One region of the Kluyvera sp. CRP genome, then DNA from elsewhere that is predicted to be linked to it. Evidence: predicted binding sites of a transcription regulator. Region 1 holds the regulator's gene; each other region holds the start of a gene.
What was found. Region 1 encodes Fur, which represses iron uptake genes when iron is present. Its sites were predicted from a motif close to ATAATAATGAGAACNACTATCAA; they were not measured.
Positions count from the first base shown of each region.

Region 2: exbB (tol-pal system-associated acyl-CoA thioesterase) is a predicted target of Fur. The motif match lies at 1,781-1,803, and genes of this name have one in related genera.
Region 3: zupT (zinc transporter ZupT) is a predicted target of Fur. The motif match lies at 1,903-1,925, and genes of this name have one in related genera.

Region 1 is NZ_CP082841.1:2,623,721-2,627,911, forward strand. Features, by position in the region: gene chiP (chitoporin) at 76-1,482, shown strand; gene chiQ (ChiQ/YbfN family lipoprotein) at 1,533-1,868, shown strand; gene fur (ferric iron uptake transcriptional regulator) at 1,990-2,442, opposite strand; gene fldA (flavodoxin FldA) at 2,735-3,265, opposite strand; gene ybfE (LexA regulated protein) at 3,417-3,710, opposite strand; gene ybfF (esterase) at 3,840-4,191, opposite strand, start outside.
Region 2 is NZ_CP082841.1:1,868,141-1,872,331, reverse strand. Features, by position in the region: gene K7B04_RS08795 (methyl-accepting chemotaxis protein) at 1-323, opposite strand, end outside; gene exbD (TonB system transport protein ExbD) at 556-981, opposite strand; gene exbB (tol-pal system-associated acyl-CoA thioesterase) at 988-1,719, opposite strand; gene metC (cystathionine beta-lyase) at 1,971-3,158, shown strand; gene yghB (DedA family general envelope maintenance protein YghB) at 3,403-4,062, shown strand; gene K7B04_RS08770 (AraC family transcriptional regulator) at 4,165-4,191, opposite strand, start outside.
Region 3 is NZ_CP082841.1:1,833,443-1,837,633, forward strand. Features, by position in the region: gene K7B04_RS08615 (fimbria/pilus outer membrane usher protein) at 1-146, opposite strand, end outside; gene K7B04_RS08620 (fimbrial protein) at 204-782, opposite strand; gene zupT (zinc transporter ZupT) at 1,123-1,896, opposite strand; gene ygiD (4,5-DOPA dioxygenase extradiol) at 2,092-2,880, shown strand; gene K7B04_RS08635 (glutathionylspermidine synthase family protein) at 2,884-4,044, opposite strand; gene K7B04_RS08640 (DUF1190 family protein) at 4,050-4,191, opposite strand, start outside.

The DNA of each region.
Region 1 (4,191 bases):
AGTTCATTTTTTAGCGTTTTATTTTTTTGCTTCTGCTTTGCAGCGGCATTTTTAAAAGTCAAAGAGGATATAACTATGCGTACGTTTAGTGGCAAACGTAGTACGCTGGCGCTGGCTATCGCCGGTGTGACAGCAATGTCAGGCTTTGTGATGACTCCGGAAGCGAAGGCAGAAGGGTTCATTGATGATTCAACATTAACCGGCGGCATCTACTACTGGCAGCGTGAGCGTGACCGTAAAGATGTGACCGACCACGACAAATATAAAACCAACCTTTCTCACTCCACCTGGAACGCCAACCTCGACTTCCAGTCGGGTTATGCGGCTGACATGTTCGGTATTGATATTGCTGCTTTTACCGCGATTGAAATGGCGGAAAGTAGCGAAAGCGGTCACCCGAACGAAATTGCATTCTCGTCAAAAAATAAAGGCTATAGCGAAGATTACAGCGGCGATAAGAGCGGTATCAGCCTGTATAAAGCGGCAGCTAAATTTAAACTTGGCCCAACCTGGGCGCGTGCGGGTTACATTCAACCAACCGGTCAAACCCTGCTGGCACCGCACTGGAGCTTTATGCCGGGTACTTACCAGGGCGCTGAAGCCGGGGCAAACTTTGACTACGGCGACAATGGCGCGCTGAGCTTCTCCTACATGTGGACCAATGAGTATAAGGCGCCATGGCATCTGGAGATGGATAACTTCTATCAGAATGATAAGAAGACCAAAGTTGATTACCTGCACTCTATTGGTGCGAAATACGATTTTAAAAATGACCTGGTGCTGGAAGCGGCATTCGGTCAGGCGGAAGGTTATGTCGACCAGTACTTCGCCAAAGCAAGCTACAAATTTGATATCCCTGGCGGCCCGCTGACCACCAGCTACCAGTTCTACGGTACCCGTGACAAAGTGAGCGATCACGGCGTGAACGACATTTACGACGGCACCGCGTGGCTGCAGGCGTTAACATTTGGCTATAAGCTGAACGAAGTGTTCGACTTCCGTCTGGAAGGGACCTGGGTTAAGGCTGACGGTCAGCAGGGCTACTTCCTGCAGCGTATGACCCCGACCTACGCGTCATCTAACGGTCGTCTGGATATCTGGTGGGATAACCGCTCTGACTTCAACGCCAACGGCGAAAAAGCGGTCTTCTTCGGTGGTATGTATGACCTGAAGAACTGGAATCTTCCTGGCTGGGCAGTGGGTGCATCCTACGTCTATGCATGGGATGCGAAACCAGCGACCTGGCAGATGAACCCGGATGCCTACTACAACAAAAACAATACGATCAGAGAATCTGCATACAGCCTGGATGCCATGTATACCGTACAGGAAGGCCGCGCGAAGGGTACCCTCTTCAAACTGCACTTCACTCAGTACGACAACCACTCCGACATCCCAAGCTGGGGCGGTGGTTACGGCAACATCTTCCAGGATGAGCGTGACGTGAAATTCATGGTTATCGCACCGTTCACTATTTTCTGATGCATGATGCGGCAGGGGGAAGCCTCTGCCGCCGCTAAGAGGCTCATCGTATGAAAAAACTGATTATTGTTGCCCTGATGGCCGCTGGCCTTACCGCTTGCGCTCAGCCATCCACGCCGAAAGAAGACAGTAAGCTGAAGGATGCCTACAGCGCGTGCATTAACACCGCTGAAGGCAATCCGGACAAAATCCAGGCCTGCCAGAGCGTGCTGAACGTGCTGAAAAAAGAGAAACAGCATGAACAGTTTGCTAATCAGGAATCCGTACGCGTGCTGGATTACCAGCAGTGTATTCAGGCAACCCGTACCGGTAACGACCAGGCCGTAAAAGCCAAATGCGATAAGATGTGGCAGGAAATTCGCAGCAATAACACCGTGAAGCCATAAGATAAGGCGAATGCTAATAACTGAAAAAACCGCTGCTTGCAGCGGTTTTTTTATGGCTGAATGCGAACGAAGGGCAAAAAAAAACCAACGCATGGCGCTGGCTTTTTAACGAGGGGGGAAGTTACTTCTCTACACCATCGTGAGCATGTTCATCTTCACGGCAGTCGCCTTCAGCGCAGTGGCCATAAAGATAAAGGCTGTGGTTGGTCAGACGAATTCCGTGTTTGGCGGCAATTTCACGCTGGCGAGCTTCGATAGATTCGTCGCTGAACTCGATCACTTTGCCACAGTCGAGGCAAATAAGGTGATCGTGGTGATGCTGCTGGGTCAGTTCGAAAACGGATTTGCCGCCTTCAAAATTATGACGGGTCACGATGCCCGCGTCATCAAACTGGTTCAGGACACGATAAACCGTGGCCAGGCCAATTTCTTCACCCATGTCGATCAGGCGTTTGTATAAGTCTTCCGCGCTGACATGGTGGTTATCCGGTTCCTGAAGAACTTCCAGAATCTTTAACCGTGGAAGTGTGACTTTCAGGCCAGCCTTCTTTAATGCGGTATTATTGTCAGTCATGCGGAATCTGTCCTGTTGCTAAACGATTAACTTCCATCAGCGAAAGTATCACAGAGAATTCACCCGTTTTAATGCGTCTCATTATAGAATGACCCTGGATAAATGAAAACAGCAAGGCTTGGGTAAACTAAGCTTTCAAAAACGAGGCGTCACCGACAAACAGAGCGATGAACCTACGCTAAATCAGAAGATATTGTACAGGTATGCGCTGAAAAGTTAAAAAAATGTAGCTATTATTTTGATTGCTTTTACCTATTAATGAGGCGCGATTTGTTATCGCGCCTCAATATCATCAGGCGTTTTTGATTTCGTCGAGGTGCAGCTCTTCAGCAACCTGCTTAACCCATTTTTCAACGCGTTCAGCGGTCAGCTCCGGCTGGCGGTCTTCGTCAATCGCCAGACCCACGAAGTGGTCGTCATCGGCCAGGCCTTTCGACGCTTCGAAGTGGTAGCCTGCGGTTGGCCAGTGACCAACGATGGTCGCGCCGTTTGGCTCGATGATGTCGCGAATCGTACCCAGCGCATCGCAGAAGTACTCCGCGTAGTCTTCCTGATCGCCACAGCCGAAGAGGGCGACCAGCTTACCGTTGAAGTCAACTTCTTCCAGAGACGGGAAGAAATCGTCCCAGTCGCACTGTGCTTCACCGTAGTACCAGGTTGGGATACCCAGCAGCAGGATATCGTAGCCTGCCAGGTCTTCTTTGCTGCTCTTGGCAATGTCGTGAACGTCAGCGACATCTTTACCAAGCTGTTTTTGAATCATTTTTGCGATATTTTCGGTGTTCCCGGTGTCGCTACCGAAGAAGATGCCAACGATTGCCATGAGTAAAATAACCTCTTGAAACTTAATGATATGGTGGTGGCTTATTGCCCACAGATAAGGGCAATCATAGCAGAACAGAGAAGCGGGCGGAAACAGCTATCGTGCCGTACTGCACACTCTGCTACATGAAAGTGCGTTCTGGGGGGATATTTCAGACTTTCCCTTGTCCGTGCAGCAGCGCCAGTTGGCTCATCAGCATCTCTTCGATGAGTTCGCTGCGGCTCATGTCACGGGCTGCCGCCAGCTCGTTGAGCGCATCAACGGCGTCGCTGTTTAGCTTTAACTCGACGCGCTTAAGCCCACGAACTTTGTCGCGTTTGAGCTGATTGCGCTTATTAATGCGGAGCTGTTCGTCACGCGAAAGCGGATTGGTTTTGGGTCTTCCCGGCCGACGCTCATTTGCGAACAAATCTAATGTCGTACGGTCCGTTTGTTCTTTTGCCATGGTTCTGAGTGACTTCGGGGAAACAAGCTACCGGACGGTGCCCGGTGCAGACAGCGCGCAATCATACAACAGTGGAACCCGCACGCCAACGACCACGGCCATTCTGGCGCGCGGTCGATGCATTTTTAATCACTCAGCGAGGTAACGGCGAATGGCGCGCAGCACGGCGTCCGGTTTTTCGGCGTGAACCCAGTGACCCGCCCCGGCAATCACGTGCGCTTTCGCCTGCGGGAACTGCGCCAGCAGATCGTCACGATAGGCTTCGGTGATATACGGTGAATTGCCGCCGGGAATAAACAGCGCAGGGTGTTCCCAGGCCGGAATGGTTTCCCAGCCGACGATATGGGGATATTGCTCCCACAGCACCGGCACGTTAAAGCGCCAGGCACCGTCAACAAACGACTTCAGCAGAAACTGAATCACGCCTTCTTCATGCAGATACTCGCGCATCACCGTGGCTGCCTGCTGGCGCGTGGAGACG
Region 2 (4,191 bases), 760 kb from region 1:
AATACCGAGAAATGATATTCGGTCTCGCCGCCGCCAAGCTGAATCAGCAGTGCGGAATAGGCCATTAGAATAAACGCATAAACTAAGCGTGTGATGAGTTTGCCCGCAAAAAGCAGCGTCATCAGGGTGGCAAGCCCCGCCAGAATCGTCGCCACCAGCAGCGCCAGACTGGTGTTATCATTCATCCAGCCCACGCCCAGCGAAACGGCCCACATCACCCAGGCCAGCACCAATAATAGCCGGTCTGCTCTTTGACGAATCGAGGATAACGAGATCAAGTCGCGATGCGAGCTATCAGCTTGTCGCAAAGTTATTATGCCCATGATATTTTCCGTCCGCTGTAGATATATATTATTGTTAGCGTTCAGAATTAAGCGTAGGAAGGTTATTTAAGACTAGCCACTCTGATATTTAAAATATATTGCAACACTTAAGCACTGCTAAATATTATTTAAATAATTTCAGATATGACTCGCTGAAATTAGACTTAAGATAAATATTATATTACTAAGAGAAGAATAACGGATGGCGCTGAATGCGCCATCCGGGATGAGATTATTTTTTCGCGACGGTCTCTTCGCCAACCAGTCCAATCTTCAGATAGCCGGCCTGATGCAGGGTATCCATGACCTTCATCATCGTTTCATAGTCTACCGTTTTATCGGCGCGGAAGAAGATCGTGGTGTCTTTCTTGCCTTCCGTCAGCGCATCCAGCGCCGGCACCATGCTGTCATCGGTAATGGGGTCGTTACCGAGGAACATCGATTTATCCGCTTTCACCGACAGGTAGACCGGTTTTTCCGGGCGCGGCTGCGGCTGGCTGGAGGAGGCCGGCAGATTGACTTTGACATCAACCGTCGCCAACGGCGCGGCGACCATAAAGATAATCAACAGAACCAACATGACGTCGATAAACGGCGTCACGTTGATTTCATGCATTTCGCCGGTATCGTCCAGATTTTCATTAAGACGCATTGCCATAGGGCATTAACCTACTCGTAATTTCTGGGCGGTACGAACCGGATGCACGCCGCTGGCGCTCAGATCCAGATCGCGACTCTGCAGCAGCAGAACCTGCGCAGCCACATCGCTCAGGTTAGCTTTGAAGCCACCGATGAGGCGCGCGAAGACGTTATAGATAACCACCGCCGGAATCGCGGCGAACAGGCCAATAGCCGTTGCCAGCAGCGCTTCTGCGATACCTGGCGCCACAACGGCCAGATTCGTGGTTTGCGTCTGGGCGATACCGATAAAGCTGTTCATGATGCCCCACACGGTACCGAACAGGCCGACGAACGGAGAGATAGCGCCGATAGTCGCCAGGAAACCGTTACCGCGTCCCATATGACGGCCTACCGCCGCCACACGACGCTCCAGGCGGAAACCGGTACGTTCTTTAATCCCTTCGTTATCTTCCGAACCCGCAGAGAGCTCCAGCTCGTTCTGCGCTTCGTTGATTAACTGGCTACTCAGGCTCTGCGCGTCAAACGCGGCGGCCGTTTCGTGCGCCTGATTGAGGGAACGCACATCCGCTAACAGTTTCTGCTCGCGCTTGAGGCGGCGCTTGTGAGAAAGGAGCTCTGCACCTTTACTGAAGAAAATTGCCCAGGTGACGACGGATGCCAGTATCAAGCCAATCATGACCACTTTAACCACGATGTCGGCATGATGATACATACCCCAAACGGAGAGATCCGCCTGCATCAAATTATTACCCACTGTGTATCTCCAGGACGTAAATCACAAAATCTGAGCACAATAATATCAAAACAACGCCGAATTGATAGTAGTTCTCATTAGTATTTACATATTGACTCAAATCACACTTACTTTCCTTGCGCTTACGCAGTAAAAAAGTTTTCTGCACGGTTTTTGGCAAAATTTTCTGCTGTATGCACGAGGAACGCTACATCGCCGAGGCAATCGTGATAATTTAGACGTCCAGACGTATAAAAACAGGTATACCCAACATGGCAGACAAGCACCTCGATACCGCGCTGGTTAACGCCGGACGCAGCAAAAAGTACACCCAGGGATCGGTGAACAGCGTGATTCAACGCGCCTCGTCGCTGGTTTTTGACACGGTCGCCGCCAAGAAGCATGCGACCCACAACCGCGCTAACGGCGAGCTGTTTTATGGCCGTCGCGGCACGCTCACCCATTTCTCGCTACAGGAAGCCATGTGTGAGCTTGAAGGCGGCGCCGGCTGCGCCCTCTTCCCCTGCGGCGCGGCGGCGGTGGCGAATACTATCCTGGCCTTCGTTGAACAGGGCGACCACGTGCTGATGACCAACACCGCCTATGAACCGAGCCAGGATTTTTGCACCAAAATTCTCCGTAAGCTCGGCGTCACCACCAGTTGGTTCGACCCCATGATTGGCGCAGAGATTGCAAATCTGATTCAGCCGAACACCAGAATCGTGTTCCTCGAATCTCCGGGTTCCATCACCATGGAAGTTCACGACATCCCGGCGATCGTTTCCGCCGTTCGCAGCGTCGCCCCTGAAGCCATCATCATGATCGACAACACCTGGGCGGCAGGCGTGCTGTTTAAGGCGCTCGATTTTGGCATCGATATTTCGATTCAGGCGGGCACCAAGTATCTGATTGGTCACTCAGATGCCATGGTCGGCACGGCGGTATCGAACGAGCGCTGCTGGGCACAACTGCGTGAGAATGCCTATTTGATGGGGCAGATGCTCGACGCCGACACGGCCTATATGACCAGCCGCGGCCTGCGCACGCTCGGCGTGCGTCTGCGTCAGCACCATGAAAGCAGCCTGAAAGTCGCCGAATGGCTGGCGCAACAGCCGCAGGTGGCGCGCGTCAATCATCCGGCGTTACCGGGCAGCAAAGGGCATGAATTCTGGAAACGCGACTTCACCGGCAGCAGCGGCCTGTTCTCCTTCGTACTGAACAAGCGCCTGAATAATGAAGAGTTGGCAAACTATCTCGACCACTTCTCGCTGTTCAGCATGGCCTATTCCTGGGGCGGCTTCGAATCGCTGATTCTGGCTAATCAGCCGGAAGAGCTGGCCAGCATTCGTCCGGACGGGGTGATTGATTTTGAAGGTACGCTCATTCGCCTGCACATTGGTTTGGAAAACGTTGACGATCTGATTGCGGATTTAGCGGCAGGATTCGCCCGCATCGTGTAACATAGCCTGAGCCCGGTACGGTCAGTGCCGGGTGGGTTAGCAATATTTTTGGCGCGTCCAGCGGAGGCGCCACCGATGTTGAGAACAGTCGGTTCCCGAGTTCACATCACCGCCAGGCGTAAACCTATGTACCCGGTTGTCAGCCAGACTGAACAATGCGGCTTCATTTGTTGCGTCCGGGATCAAGGTGTTCTTCAGAATTCGGGCGTACAATAGGCGAAAACGCTGTTCCACAGGAATGTCCATGGTCGTTATTCAAGATATTGTCGCCGCGCTTTGGCAGCACGATTTTGCTGCACTGGCGAATCCGCACGTCGTGGGAGTCGTTTATCTGGTCATGTTTGCCACGTTGTTTCTGGAAAACGGCCTGCTCCCCGCATCATTTTTACCCGGTGATAGCCTGTTGCTATTGGCGGGAGCGCTCATTGCCAAGGGCGTCATGGGCTACGTCCCTACCCTCGTCATTCTGACGACGGCCGCCAGCCTTGGCTGCTGGTTGAGTTACATCCAGGGGCGCTGGTTGGGCAACACTAACGTCGTGAAAGGTTGGCTGGCGCAACTGCCGGACAAATACCACCAGCGCGCGACCTGCATGTTTGACCGTCACGGTCTGCTGGCGCTGCTCGCGGGTCGCTTCCTGGCGTTCGTGCGCACACTGCTGCCAACGATGGCGGGAATTTCCGGTCTGCCTAACCGCCGCTTCCAGTTGTTTAACTGGCTGAGCGCGCTGCTGTGGGTTGGCGTGGTCACAGGCTTTGGCTATGCCATCAGTATGATTCCGTTTGTGAAGCGTCATGAAGATCAGGTGATGACGTTCCTGATGGTGCTGCCGATCTTCCTGCTGGTTGCCGGGCTGCTCGGCACGGTGATCGTGGTTATCAAGAAAAAATACTGCGACGCCTGATCGCGGCGCCGTACAATCTGTAGGCCGGATAAGGCGTTTACGCCGCATCCGGCAATGTGCAGCAGCGTAGCCTGATGGTGCTACGCTTATCAGGCCTAACCGTTACATTCCGCGCAGTCTTGCCGCATC
Region 3 (4,191 bases), 790 kb from region 1:
AGCGTGGTCGGTTTATCTTTAAGCAGGGATATATCAACGCTGTCACGCATGGATTTATCCAGTACGTTAAGGTTGAATTCAGTGGCGCTTGCGGAAAATATAAATAATAAGCCGCAGCAAGATACAGCAATTTTAGCGGTATTCACGGCATCCCTACCTGATTTATCTAATAAAGGGTGGCGGTCGCCGCCACCCTGGATAGATTACTTATATGACAGTACGTAAGTGGCATTTGAAGCCACTGCGCCCGGTGTAGCTGGCGTGGCTTTTGTGCTATCGACCAGTTCCATATAGGCCTGGAATGGCAGGGTTTGTTCGGAGGATGCCTGCACCAGCGTCACTGTTTTCGCGGTGCCGAGAGTAATATTCTGACCCTCGCCATCCAGCAGGCGGACGCCGACGCCCGTCGCGCCACCGGTCATGGTGTTGGAGAGCAGGTTCTCACCTTCAGTAGTCACCGCAGTACTGGTAAAGGTCACATCCACTTTGGTGACTTTCGTTTCGGTGCCTTCGCCATTGTCGGAGTTCGGTAGATCGCAATCGACCAGATGAATACTGGCATCAACGGCATCAGAGTGGCCCTTTGAATTGATGTAGCTGGCCGGCACTTCACCGAGATCGACCTGCTTGTCAACGTCTTCCGCTTTGATAGCGCAAGGCGCGCTGATGACATCACCGGTAAAGGTAATTTTGCCCGAGCCACCGTCGACTGCGGCGAAAGCGGAAGAAGAGGTTAACGCTGCCGCAACCATCGCGAACAGCACAGTTTTTCCCATTTTCATATCAAGGTCCTTGATTGTAGCATTGCTGGTTAATTATATTTACTTCTCATATTTCGTTGCTGATAAATAAAAACATTATCATTGATAATGAATTTTTATCATTTATGGGCTGTTCTTTTTAATATAACCACTAACACAAAGTAAGTTATTTAATCTTATATGGGATAATAAGACACTCGGCACTTTTTTTTGATGGGAGAGATGAGAAATAAGAATAAATTTATATTCCAGATATTTATTTCAAGGCGGTTTAAAGTGTGTGTCGTGGATTATATTTCTATAATAAATGGGAGCGCGATTTGCGCTCCCTTGAAGGTATTTTTAGTTATCTGGCCGTGTTTTATCCAATCCCTACCGATTGCAGCACCACCAGGCTCATTCCCATCACCGACATGCCGCACAGCACGCCGTAGCTGGGATTATTGTTAGGATCTATCTCTTTCGCCAGCGGCATCAACTCATCGACGGAAAGGGCGACCATGATGCCGGCGACCGCCGCCATAATTGCCGCCATAACTACCGGCGACACCATACTGCCCAGAATGGCCCAGGCCAGCACGCCGCCGAGAATTTCGGCCATACCGGAAATGCCCGCCCAGAATACCGCTTTACGCTTTGAACCCGTGGCGGCGTACACCGGCCCGGCGACCGCCAGCCCTTCCGGGATATTGTGCAGCGCCACGGCCAGCGCAATGCCAAAGCCCAGCTCAAGATTATTGCTGGCGGTGACGAAAGTGGCGATCCCTTCCGGGAAGTTATGCAGGCTGATACCCAACGTGAGCAGCACGGCGGTGCGACGAATATTGCGCGGCAGCGGCTGCGTGTTCTTTTGCATCAGATCCTGCGGATGGGCATGCGGCAGCATCCTGTCGAGGGCGAAGTAGCCAAGCAGGCCAACGACAAACATGCCGTAACCGAGCACCGGCGACATGCCTGGGGCATCAAGCGCAGCCGGCAGCATCTCCATCAGGGAGATGAGCAGCATAATCCCGGCGGCGAAGCCGAGGGAAAACGCCAGCACGCGGTTAGAAGGTTTCTGACCAATCACCCCAAGAAAAGCGCCGATGAACGTCGCCGCCCCGGCCAATAATGTCAGAATCAGCGGAACCGACATGGTTTACTCCTTATGATAATGATTATCATTCATAATATTGAAAATCGTTTTCCCTTGCGAGAGCTGAACGCACTCTTTACGTCATCCTTACATTCAAATTTTCTGAAGATCATCATCACGCTTATCTGAGTTTATCCTCACTGAAAACAGGTTAATGTGGTGTTATCAAATCAATGCCTCTGGAAGGATAACACCATGTCTCATAGCCGAATGCCAGCACTGTTTTTAGGTCACGGTAGCCCCATGAACGTACTGGAAGATAACCTCTATACCCGTACCTGGCAGCACCTGGGCGAGACGCTGCCGCGTCCGAAAGCGATTGTCGTGGTCTCCGCGCACTGGTTTACCCGCGGCACAGGGGTGACGGCGATGGAAACACCGAAGACGATTCATGACTTTGGCGGCTTCCCGCAGGCGCTGTACGATACCCATTACCCGGCGCCAGGTTCCCCTGAACTCGCGCAGCGGTTGGTTGAGTTGCTGGCTCCGGTCCCGGTGGCGCTGGATAAAGAAGCCTGGGGCTTTGACCACGGTTCCTGGGGCGTGCTGATCAAAATGTACCCGAATGCGGATATCCCGATGGTGCAGCTGAGCATCGACAGCACCAAACCAGCGGCGTGGCATTTTGAGATGGGCCGTAAGCTGGCCAGCCTGCGCGACGAAGGCATTATGCTGGTGGCGAGCGGTAACGTAGTGCACAACCTGCGCACTGCGAAATGGCACGGTGACTCTACGCCATACCCGTGGGCCAGCTCCTTTAACGATTATGTGAAGGCGAATCTGGACTGGAAAGGACCGGTGGAGCAGCATCCGTTGGTGAACTACCTGTCGCATGAAGGTGGGTCGCTCTCTAACCCGACGGCAGATCACTTCTTGCCGCTGCTGTACGTGCTGGGCGCATGGGATGGCGAAGAGCCCATCACGATCCCGGTAGACGGTATCGAAATGGGCTCGCTGAGTATGCTGTCGGTGGTGATTGGCTGACGATTACTCGACGAAGATGTGCGGATAGAAGCGTGAAAGATCCTGAGTGATCAGCGCTCTGTCCTCACGAATACCGATTCCGGCTGGCTGATCGTTAATCAGCCAGCTGCCGATCAGCATATAGCTGTCGCCAAACTTCGGCAGCGGATGGAACTGCTGGACGATCATCCCTTCTTCGCCGTACGGGCCTTCGACCTGCTCGATGGTTTTGCCGTTCTCAACGATCGAAATGTTCGCGCCTTCGCGAGAGAAGATCGGTTTCACCACAAATTTGTCCATCTGCGGATGATCGTCTTCGGCGAAGTAGGCCGGGAGCAGGTTCGGGTGATCCGGGAACATCTCCCACAGTAGCGGCAGCAGCGCTTTGTTAGAGATGATGCTCTTCCACGCCGGCTCCAGCCAGCGCACGCCAGCGTCTTCCAGCTTGGTGGAGAACATCTCGCGCAGCATATATTCCCACGGATAGAGCTTGAACAGATTGCCGATCACCTGATCCTGCAGATCGGTAAACTGGCCTTTCTCACCCAGGCCGATATCTTCTATGTAGAGGAATTCGGTTGCGACACCCGCTTCCGCCGCGCAGTCCTGTAGATACTGAACGGTGCCGCGATCTTCTACGGTATCGCGGCAGCAGGTCATGTGCAGCAGCTGGAATCCGTGCTGTTCGCGCAGTTCGTTGAAGCGATCGATCAGCTTTTCCTGCAGGCTGTTGAACTGGTCGCTGCCGGCTGGCAGATTGCCGGCGTTCAGCTGATCTTCCAGCCAGATCCATTGGAAAAATGCCGCTTCATACAGCGAGGTTGGCGTGTCGGCGTTATTCTCCAGCAGCTTCGGCTCACCTTTGCCATCCCACGCCAGGTCCAGGCGTGAATAGAGAGACGGCTGGTTGGTCTGCCAGGACTGGCGGACAAAGCCCCAGGTGTGCTTTGGAATACGGAATTTGGTCATCAGCTCATCGCTGGCGATGACGCGCTCGACCACCTTCAGGCACATCTGGTGAATCTCTGCGGTGACGTCTTCCAGTTTTTCCACCTGCGCGAGGGTGAGCTTGTAGTACGCTTCCTCGCTCCAGTACGGCTCACCGTACATGGTGTGGAAGTTAAAACCGTATTCGGTCGCTTTTTCACGCCAGTCCGGGCGTTCAACAATACTGATTCTTTCCATGGCGATCAGCCACCCATTGAGCGGGAGGTGGTGCCGGTGGCGCTACGCTGCATGGTGGACTGTTTCGCCACCGACTCACCAAAGCCGCCGCGGGTAACGGTGCTGGTGGTTGCCGGTTTCGGCGCCATCGCGGTTTTCGGCACGTTC